Regions from separate parts of the Geobacillus sp. CX412 genome, predicted to be linked through region 1. Evidence: riboswitches for the same ligand, from Rfam matches in the RefSeq annotation. Region 1 holds a riboswitch; the other holds the start of a gene.
The links. Region 1 has a riboswitch for S-adenosylmethionine ahead of mtnK (S-methyl-5-thioribose kinase). Riboswitches for the same ligand answer to the same signal wherever they lie in the genome.
Positions count from the first base shown of each region.

Region 2: another riboswitch for S-adenosylmethionine. It lies ahead of metK (methionine adenosyltransferase); the one in region 1 lies ahead of mtnK (S-methyl-5-thioribose kinase).

Region 1 is NZ_CP103461.1:2,599,129-2,602,703, forward strand. Features, by position in the region: gene NXM86_RS13540 (pyridoxal phosphate-dependent aminotransferase) at 1-1,129, opposite strand, end outside; gene NXM86_RS13545 (carbon-nitrogen family hydrolase) at 1,230-2,045, shown strand; SAM riboswitch class I at 2,140-2,303, shown strand; gene mtnK (S-methyl-5-thioribose kinase) at 2,384-3,575, shown strand, end outside.
Region 2 is NZ_CP103461.1:564,262-567,836, forward strand. Features, by position in the region: gene pckA (phosphoenolpyruvate carboxykinase (ATP)) at 1-891, opposite strand, end outside; SAM riboswitch class I at 1,077-1,191, shown strand; gene metK (methionine adenosyltransferase) at 1,372-2,583, shown strand; gene asnB (asparagine synthase (glutamine-hydrolyzing)) at 2,786-3,575, shown strand, end outside.

The sequences.
Region 1 (3,575 bases):
GGCGGGATTCGCTTGTTAATAACCCAACTCGCACATATCCTTCTCCATGCTTGCCAAATCCAACTCCCGGCGCGACAACGACATGCGCTTTTTCCAGCAAATAATCGGAAAAACGTTCCGATGTCCATCCGTTCGGCACCGGAAGCCACGCAAAAAATGAACCTTTTGGGGCGTCGACATCCCAGCCAATTTGCCGCAACGCGTCAATAAGCGTATTGCGCCGCGATTCATACAGTGCGACAAGCTCTTCCACGCAGCGCTGCGAAGAAAGCAATGCGGTTGCCGCCGCTTCTTGAATGGCGCCAAACAAACTCACATATAAATGGTCTTGCAGCAAGTTAATCGCCGCGATCACGCTCTCATTTCCAACGGCAAACGCCACGCGCCAGCCCGCCATATTATATGTTTTGGAGAATGTATAAATTTCAACGCCAATTTCTTTTGCCCCCTCTGCTTGAAGAAAGCTGACCGGTTTTTTTCCGTCAAAGCCAATCGCACCGTAAGCAAAATCATGAACGACGCAAATACCGTGTTTTGCGGCAAACGACACCGTTTCTTCAAAAAACTCCTTAGAAGCGATCGCCCCGGTTGGATTATTCGGATAGTTTAAAAACATGATTTTTGCTTTTTCCGCAATATTTGCAGGAATTTCATCATAATCAGGCAAAAACTGATTTTCCGCACGCAATGGCATCATCACCATTTCCGCGCGCGCCAGCGCAATCCCCGACCAATAATCCGGATATCCCGGGTCAGGCACGAGCACAATATCCCCCGGATTGGCTAAACATTGCGGGATCTCCACAAGACCCGCTTTCCCGCCAAACAAAACCGCCACTTCTTTTTCCGGATCAATGGCAACGCCGTATTCGCGCTCATAAAACTTAGCAACGGCGCGTTTCAAAAAGGAATACCCTTGAAATGGCGAGTATTTGTGATATTTTGGGTTCGCCACCGCTTTTTGCATCGCCTCCACGATATGCGGTGGAGTCGGCTGGTCGGGATTTCCTTGCCCTAAATTGATGATGTCATGCCCCTCCGCCATTTTTTTTGCGACTTTATCGACAAGCGAAGCAAAAAACTGTTTTGGAAGGCTCTGCAATAACTCAGATAGTGGAAATTGTTTCATCGCGTTAACACCTTCTCAAAAATTTTCTTGAAATTCTAGTGAAAAATCATATATCGTAAAAATCAAAATGTAAAGTAAAATTTTTTCGAGGTGAATGTTCATGACGATAAAAATCGCATGTCTTCAGCTAGATATCGCTTTTGGCAATCCTAATGAAAACGAACGGCGCGTTGAAAGAGAGATAGAAAAAATTTCAAAAAATCACCCAGATATTATCGTCCTTCCTGAACTATGGACGACTGGCTATGACTTAACCAGACTCGATGAGATTGCCGATGAGGGCGGTATGCGTACAAAAGCGTTCATTCAAAAACTTGCCAAGTCGCATCATGTCAATATTGTCGCTGGATCAATTGCCAGAAAAACAGATCGCGGCGTCACCAATACAATGTACATCGCCGACCGAAACGGCATCATCGTTGGCGAATATAGCAAACTCCATTTGTTCCAGCTGATGGATGAACATCTTTACTTACAGCCAGGGGAAGAAATGGGATTGTTCACATTAGAAAACACTCGATGTGCAGGCGTCATTTGTTATGACATCCGCTTCCCAGAATGGATTCGCGTCCATATGGTCCAAGGGGCGGAAGTGTTATTTGTCGTCGCCGAGTGGCCGCTTCCTCGCCTTTCGCATTGGCGTACACTGCTTGCGGCGCGCGCGATTGAAAATCAATGCTACGTCATCGCGTGCAATCGCGCTGGAAGCGATCCAAACAATGTCTTTGCCGGTCATTCGCTGGTGGTTGACCCATGGGGAGAAATCATTGCAGAAGCAAATGAAGAACCTTGTACGTTAATGGCACAAATCGATCTTCAAAAAGTAAGAGAAGTGCGAAAACAAATCCCGATTTTTGCGGACCGCAGAGCTAACGACTACATCGCTGCAGAAAAAAATTTTTTAAAAAAGAGTTGACAAATCATTTCGTGACCATGTATGATTCGTATCAAGCATAAAACTTCAAAATTGCCAACATAGCGAAAATTAAAAAATTGAATATGCTGACACACTCTTATCAAGAGTTGGCTGAGGGAATTGGCCCAATGAAGCCCAGCAACCGACCGTAATACTATCGTGAGATAGGGCGCACTTTTTGGCGCCGGAAGTTCTCTACTTCCGCAGGGCACGGTGCTAAGTCCAACAGAAAGACTCGTTCTTTCTGAAAGATAAGAGGTGCGAAGATATGGAATCTTCAAGCCTCTTTCTATGCAGAAAGAGGCTTTTTAATTTACATGAAGGAGGAGTTTTACATTATGCCAGTTTCTCATCCAACGGTTTATGAACCATTAACGGAACAAGGCGCAATCTCTTTGACGGTCCGTCTCGGTCTTTTTCCGGAAGGAACACCGCTTGCCTGCCGCGAAATTGGCGACGGCAACTTAAATCTTGTTTTCCGCGTTGTCGATCAGCAAACAAAGAAAGGAATTATCGTAAAACAAGCGCTCCCGTACGCAAAAGTAGTCGGTGAAAGCTGGCCGCTCACATTAAAACGCGCTGTTATTGAAAGCAATGCGCTGCGCACATTCGCAAGCTATGTTCCGCAATACGTGCCAAAAGTATACTATTCCGATGAATCTTTGGCAATTACCGTTATGGAAGATTTATCTCACTTGCAAATCGCCCGCAAAGGGTTGATTGAAGGAAAAACGTATCCGCTTTTATCGCAGCATATTGGCGAATTTATCGCAAAGACATCGTTTTACACTTCCGACTTTGGCATGAATCAACAAGAAAAAAAACAATTAGCGCAAAGTTTTGTTAATCCGGAATTATGCAAAATCACCGAAGACCTTGTATTTACCGATCCGTTCTTTAATCATGAAACGAACAACTTTGAAGACGAGCTTCGCGATGATGTAAAAGCGCTTTGGAACGATGACAAGCTCCGCTTAGAAGTCGCCAAATTAAAGCGCAAGTTTTTAACCGAAGGAGATGCGCTCATCCACGGTGATTTGCATACTGGAAGCATTTTTGCCAGCGATGAAGAAACGAAAATCATTGATCCAGAGTTTGCGTTTTATGGCCCGTTCGGTTTTGACATCGGCCAATTTTTCGCAAACTTGCTGTTAAATGCGTTGTCCCGCCCAGAACAACAACAAGAACCGTTATTTGCTCATATCGACAAAACTTGGGATGTATTCGCGACAATCTTTTCTGATCTTTGGCGCACTCACAATGTAGAACCATATGCAAAAACAGAAGGATTGTTAGAAGACGTGCTGCATCACACGTTTATTGACGCGATCGGCTTTGCCGGATGTGAAGTCATCCGCCGCACGATTGGATTAGCACATGTCGCTGACCTTGATGGCATTGAGGATAAAGAGGAACGCTTACAAGCAAAACGTTATGCCCTTCGTCTTGGCAGAAGCCTCATTTTGCAACGTGAAACATTATCTAGCACTAAAGAAATCCGTTCCCTTTTCGCACAAACAGTGCTTGCAG
Region 2 (3,575 bases), 1.4 Mb from region 1:
GTTTTCGAGCACCGCACCGAATCCGATCGCATCAAAAATTTGCGGTTCTTTTTCCCGTGATAAATTGATGCATTTTGCATAGCAACCGCCTTCGATATTAAAGATGCCGCGGTTGGACCAGCCGTGTTCGTCATCACCAATAAGACGGCGGTTTGGATCGGCGGAAAGCGTCGTTTTTCCCGTGCCGGATAGACCAAAGAATAATGCGACATCCCCTTCTTTACCGACGTTTGCCGAACAATGCATCGATAAAATTCCTTGTTCTGGGAGCAGATAATTCATCACAGTGAAAATCGATTTTTTCATTTCGCCAGCATATTCTGTGCCACCGATTAACACGATCCGCCGTTCAAAAGAAATAATGATAAATGTTTCCGATCTTGTTCCATCAACGGCAGGATCTGCTTTAAAGTTTGGTGCGCAAATAACGGTGAATTCCGCTTTGTGTGTTTGCAGTTCTTCCGCTGTTGGGCGAATAAATAGTTGATGTGCAAATAAATTTTGCCACGCAAATTCATTAATGACTTGGATAGGTAAGCGGTATTTGGGATCAGCGCCGGCAAATCCTTTAAAAACAAATATTTCATCTTTTTTCATTAAATAGTCAATTACCTTATTGTATAAGTTTTCGAAAACTTCTTCAGAAATCGGCTGGTTCGTCGTCCCCCAATCGATTTTTGATTTCGTCGAAGCTTCTTCTACAATGTATTTATCTTTTGGAGAGCGACCTGTATATTTTCCTGTCGTTACCGCAACTGCTCCGGTAGCTGTCAACCGACCTTCATTTCGTTGCAACACTTTTTCTACAAGCTGTGCTACCGATAAATTATGAAACACATTTGGCTGTTGTAATAATGTGGTAAGTTTACTTGTCATATTAGCGACTCCCATGTACAAAACCTTCCTTTTTATTGAAATGGTCTCCTTAAAATAGTATAACACATTTTTATTATTAGTCCATACTATTTGTGACAATTTCTTTTCTTTTATTTTTCTCATTTTTGTTCATAAAAAAATTGTCTAATTTTGTTGACTTTCTTTATTTAATTACGATATGATAACTCATTGAACGGATACTCTTATCCCGAGCCGGTGGAGGGACAGGCCCGATGAAACCCAGCAACCGTCACAACTGGAAATGTGTGAAATGGTGCTAACCTGTGGCAAGGCAACGTCCTTGAGCGATAAGAGTGAAAGGAGCAATATGATTGCAATGACCTTTCCTCAAAATTACAGGAAAGGTTTTTTTATATGTCTATGTGTCAAGATATATAAAAGCTATAATAAAAGGGAATGAGTACCGTATCATCTGCAGTTTGCAAGAATACAATATTTAGACGTTCGATTATGAAAAGAGGAGGAAACTGACGAATGTCAAAAAAAAGACGTTTATTTACTTCGGAATCTGTAACGGAAGGTCATCCTGACAAAATTTGTGACCAAATTTCCGATGCCATTTTAGATGCCATTTTAGAGAAGGATCCGAATGCTCGCGTCGCATGCGAAACGAGCGTTACAACAGGGCTTGTGCTCGTAAGTGGAGAAATTACGACATCAACATATGTAGATATCCCGAAAATCGTCCGCGATACGGTTCGCGAAATTGGCTATACTCGTGCGAAATATGGTTTTGATGCCGATACTTGTGCTGTATTGACATCGATTGACGAACAGTCTCCAGATATCGCAATGGGAGTCGATAAGGCGTTAGAAGCCCGCGAAGGTCAGATGACTGACGAGGAAATTGAAGCGATCGGTGCTGGAGACCAAGGGTTAATGTTTGGATTTGCTTGCAATGAAACGAAAGAATTAATGCCGCTTCCGATTTCGTTAGCGCATCGTTTGGCACGCCGTTTGTCAGAAGTGCGGAAAGAAGCCATTTTGCCATATTTGCGTCCAGATGGTAAAACACAAGTAACAGTAGAATACGATGAAAATGGAAAACCAGTGCGTATCGATACGATCGTTGTATCAGCGCAACATCATCCGGAAATTACACAAGAACAAATTGAGCGCGATATTAAAGAACATGTCATTAAGCCGATTGTACCAGCAGAACTGATCGATGAAAACACAAAATATTTTATTAACCCGACAGGCCGTTTCGTCATCGGCGGACCTCAAGGCGATGCTGGCTTAACAGGACGGAAAATTATCGTTGACACATATGGCGGTTATGCTCGCCATGGCGGCGGTGCGTTTTCTGGTAAAGATCCGACAAAAGTAGACCGCTCCGCAGCCTATGCAGCGCGTTATGTAGCGAAAAACATTGTTGCTTCAGGACTTGCGGATAAATGTGAAGTGCAGTTGGCATATGCGATCGGTGTTGCAAGACCAGTTTCCATTTCCATTGATACATTCGGGACCGGAAAAGTATCCGAAGATATTTTAATTGAAGTGGTGCGCAACAATTTTGATCTTCGTCCTGCTGGCATTATTAAAATGTTAGATTTGCGCCGCCCAATTTATAAACAAACAGCGGCTTATGGCCATTTCGGACGCACGGACATCGATCTTCCATGGGAGCGCACTGATAAAGCGGAAACATTGAAAGAGCAAGCTCTTGCGTTAGCAAAGCAATAACAAACAGAAAAGGGAGTTACGTTATGTAGCTCTCTTTTTTTGGCAAAATCAAGGGCAAACGCAACGAAAAAGCATCTGCTTCGACTGCTCTGCAGAAAAGATTGGCAACAATTTGTTTCAAAAGAGTAAACGAAATGCTATATTCCTATTATGTATGGTATAACCAATAGGGTAAATATAAAAGGAACAGGTGAAACAAAACATGTGTGGGTTTATCGGATGCGTTCATGATGAGCCGAAAATGCCAGACGAACAATGGCAGAAAACGTTCGAAGAGATGAATGATATGATTACACATCGTGGTCCGGACGATCATGGATACTATTTTGATGAATATGTCCATTTCGGGTTCCGCCGCTTAAGCATCATTGATTTAGAAGCAGGTCATCAGCCGCTTTCTTACGAAAATGAGCGGTATTGGATTATTTTTAATGGCGAAATTTACAATTACCTTGAGCTGCGGGATGAATTAGTGGAAAAAGGATATGAATTTGCAACCAACTCGGATACGGAAGTCATTATCGCTCTTTACAGCGCTGAAAAAGAAAAAGCGGTAGAAAAGCTTCGCGGCATGTTTGCGTTTGTCATTTGGGATAAAGAAGAAAAAACGATTTTTGCCGCGCGCGACCCATTCGGCATTAAGCCGTTTTTCTACTTAGAAGAAGCGGGTCGTACGTTTTTTGCATCGGAAAAGAAAAGCATTTTGCATGCAATGGAAAACGACGTTCTTGATTATAATGCACTGCAGCACTATTTAACATTCCAATATGTGCCTGAGCCAATGACCATGTCCGTTGGGATTAAAAAATTGGAGCCGGGCCACTATATCAAAAAGAAAGTCGGTGAAAAATTAACGGTACACCGCTATTGGAAAGCGCGGTTCCAGCCTGTATGGAAATCGGAAGACGAATTTGTGAAAGAAATTCGCAATGTTTTATTCGATTCTGTACGCGTACATATGCGCAGTGATGTGCCGGTTGGTTCATTTTTAT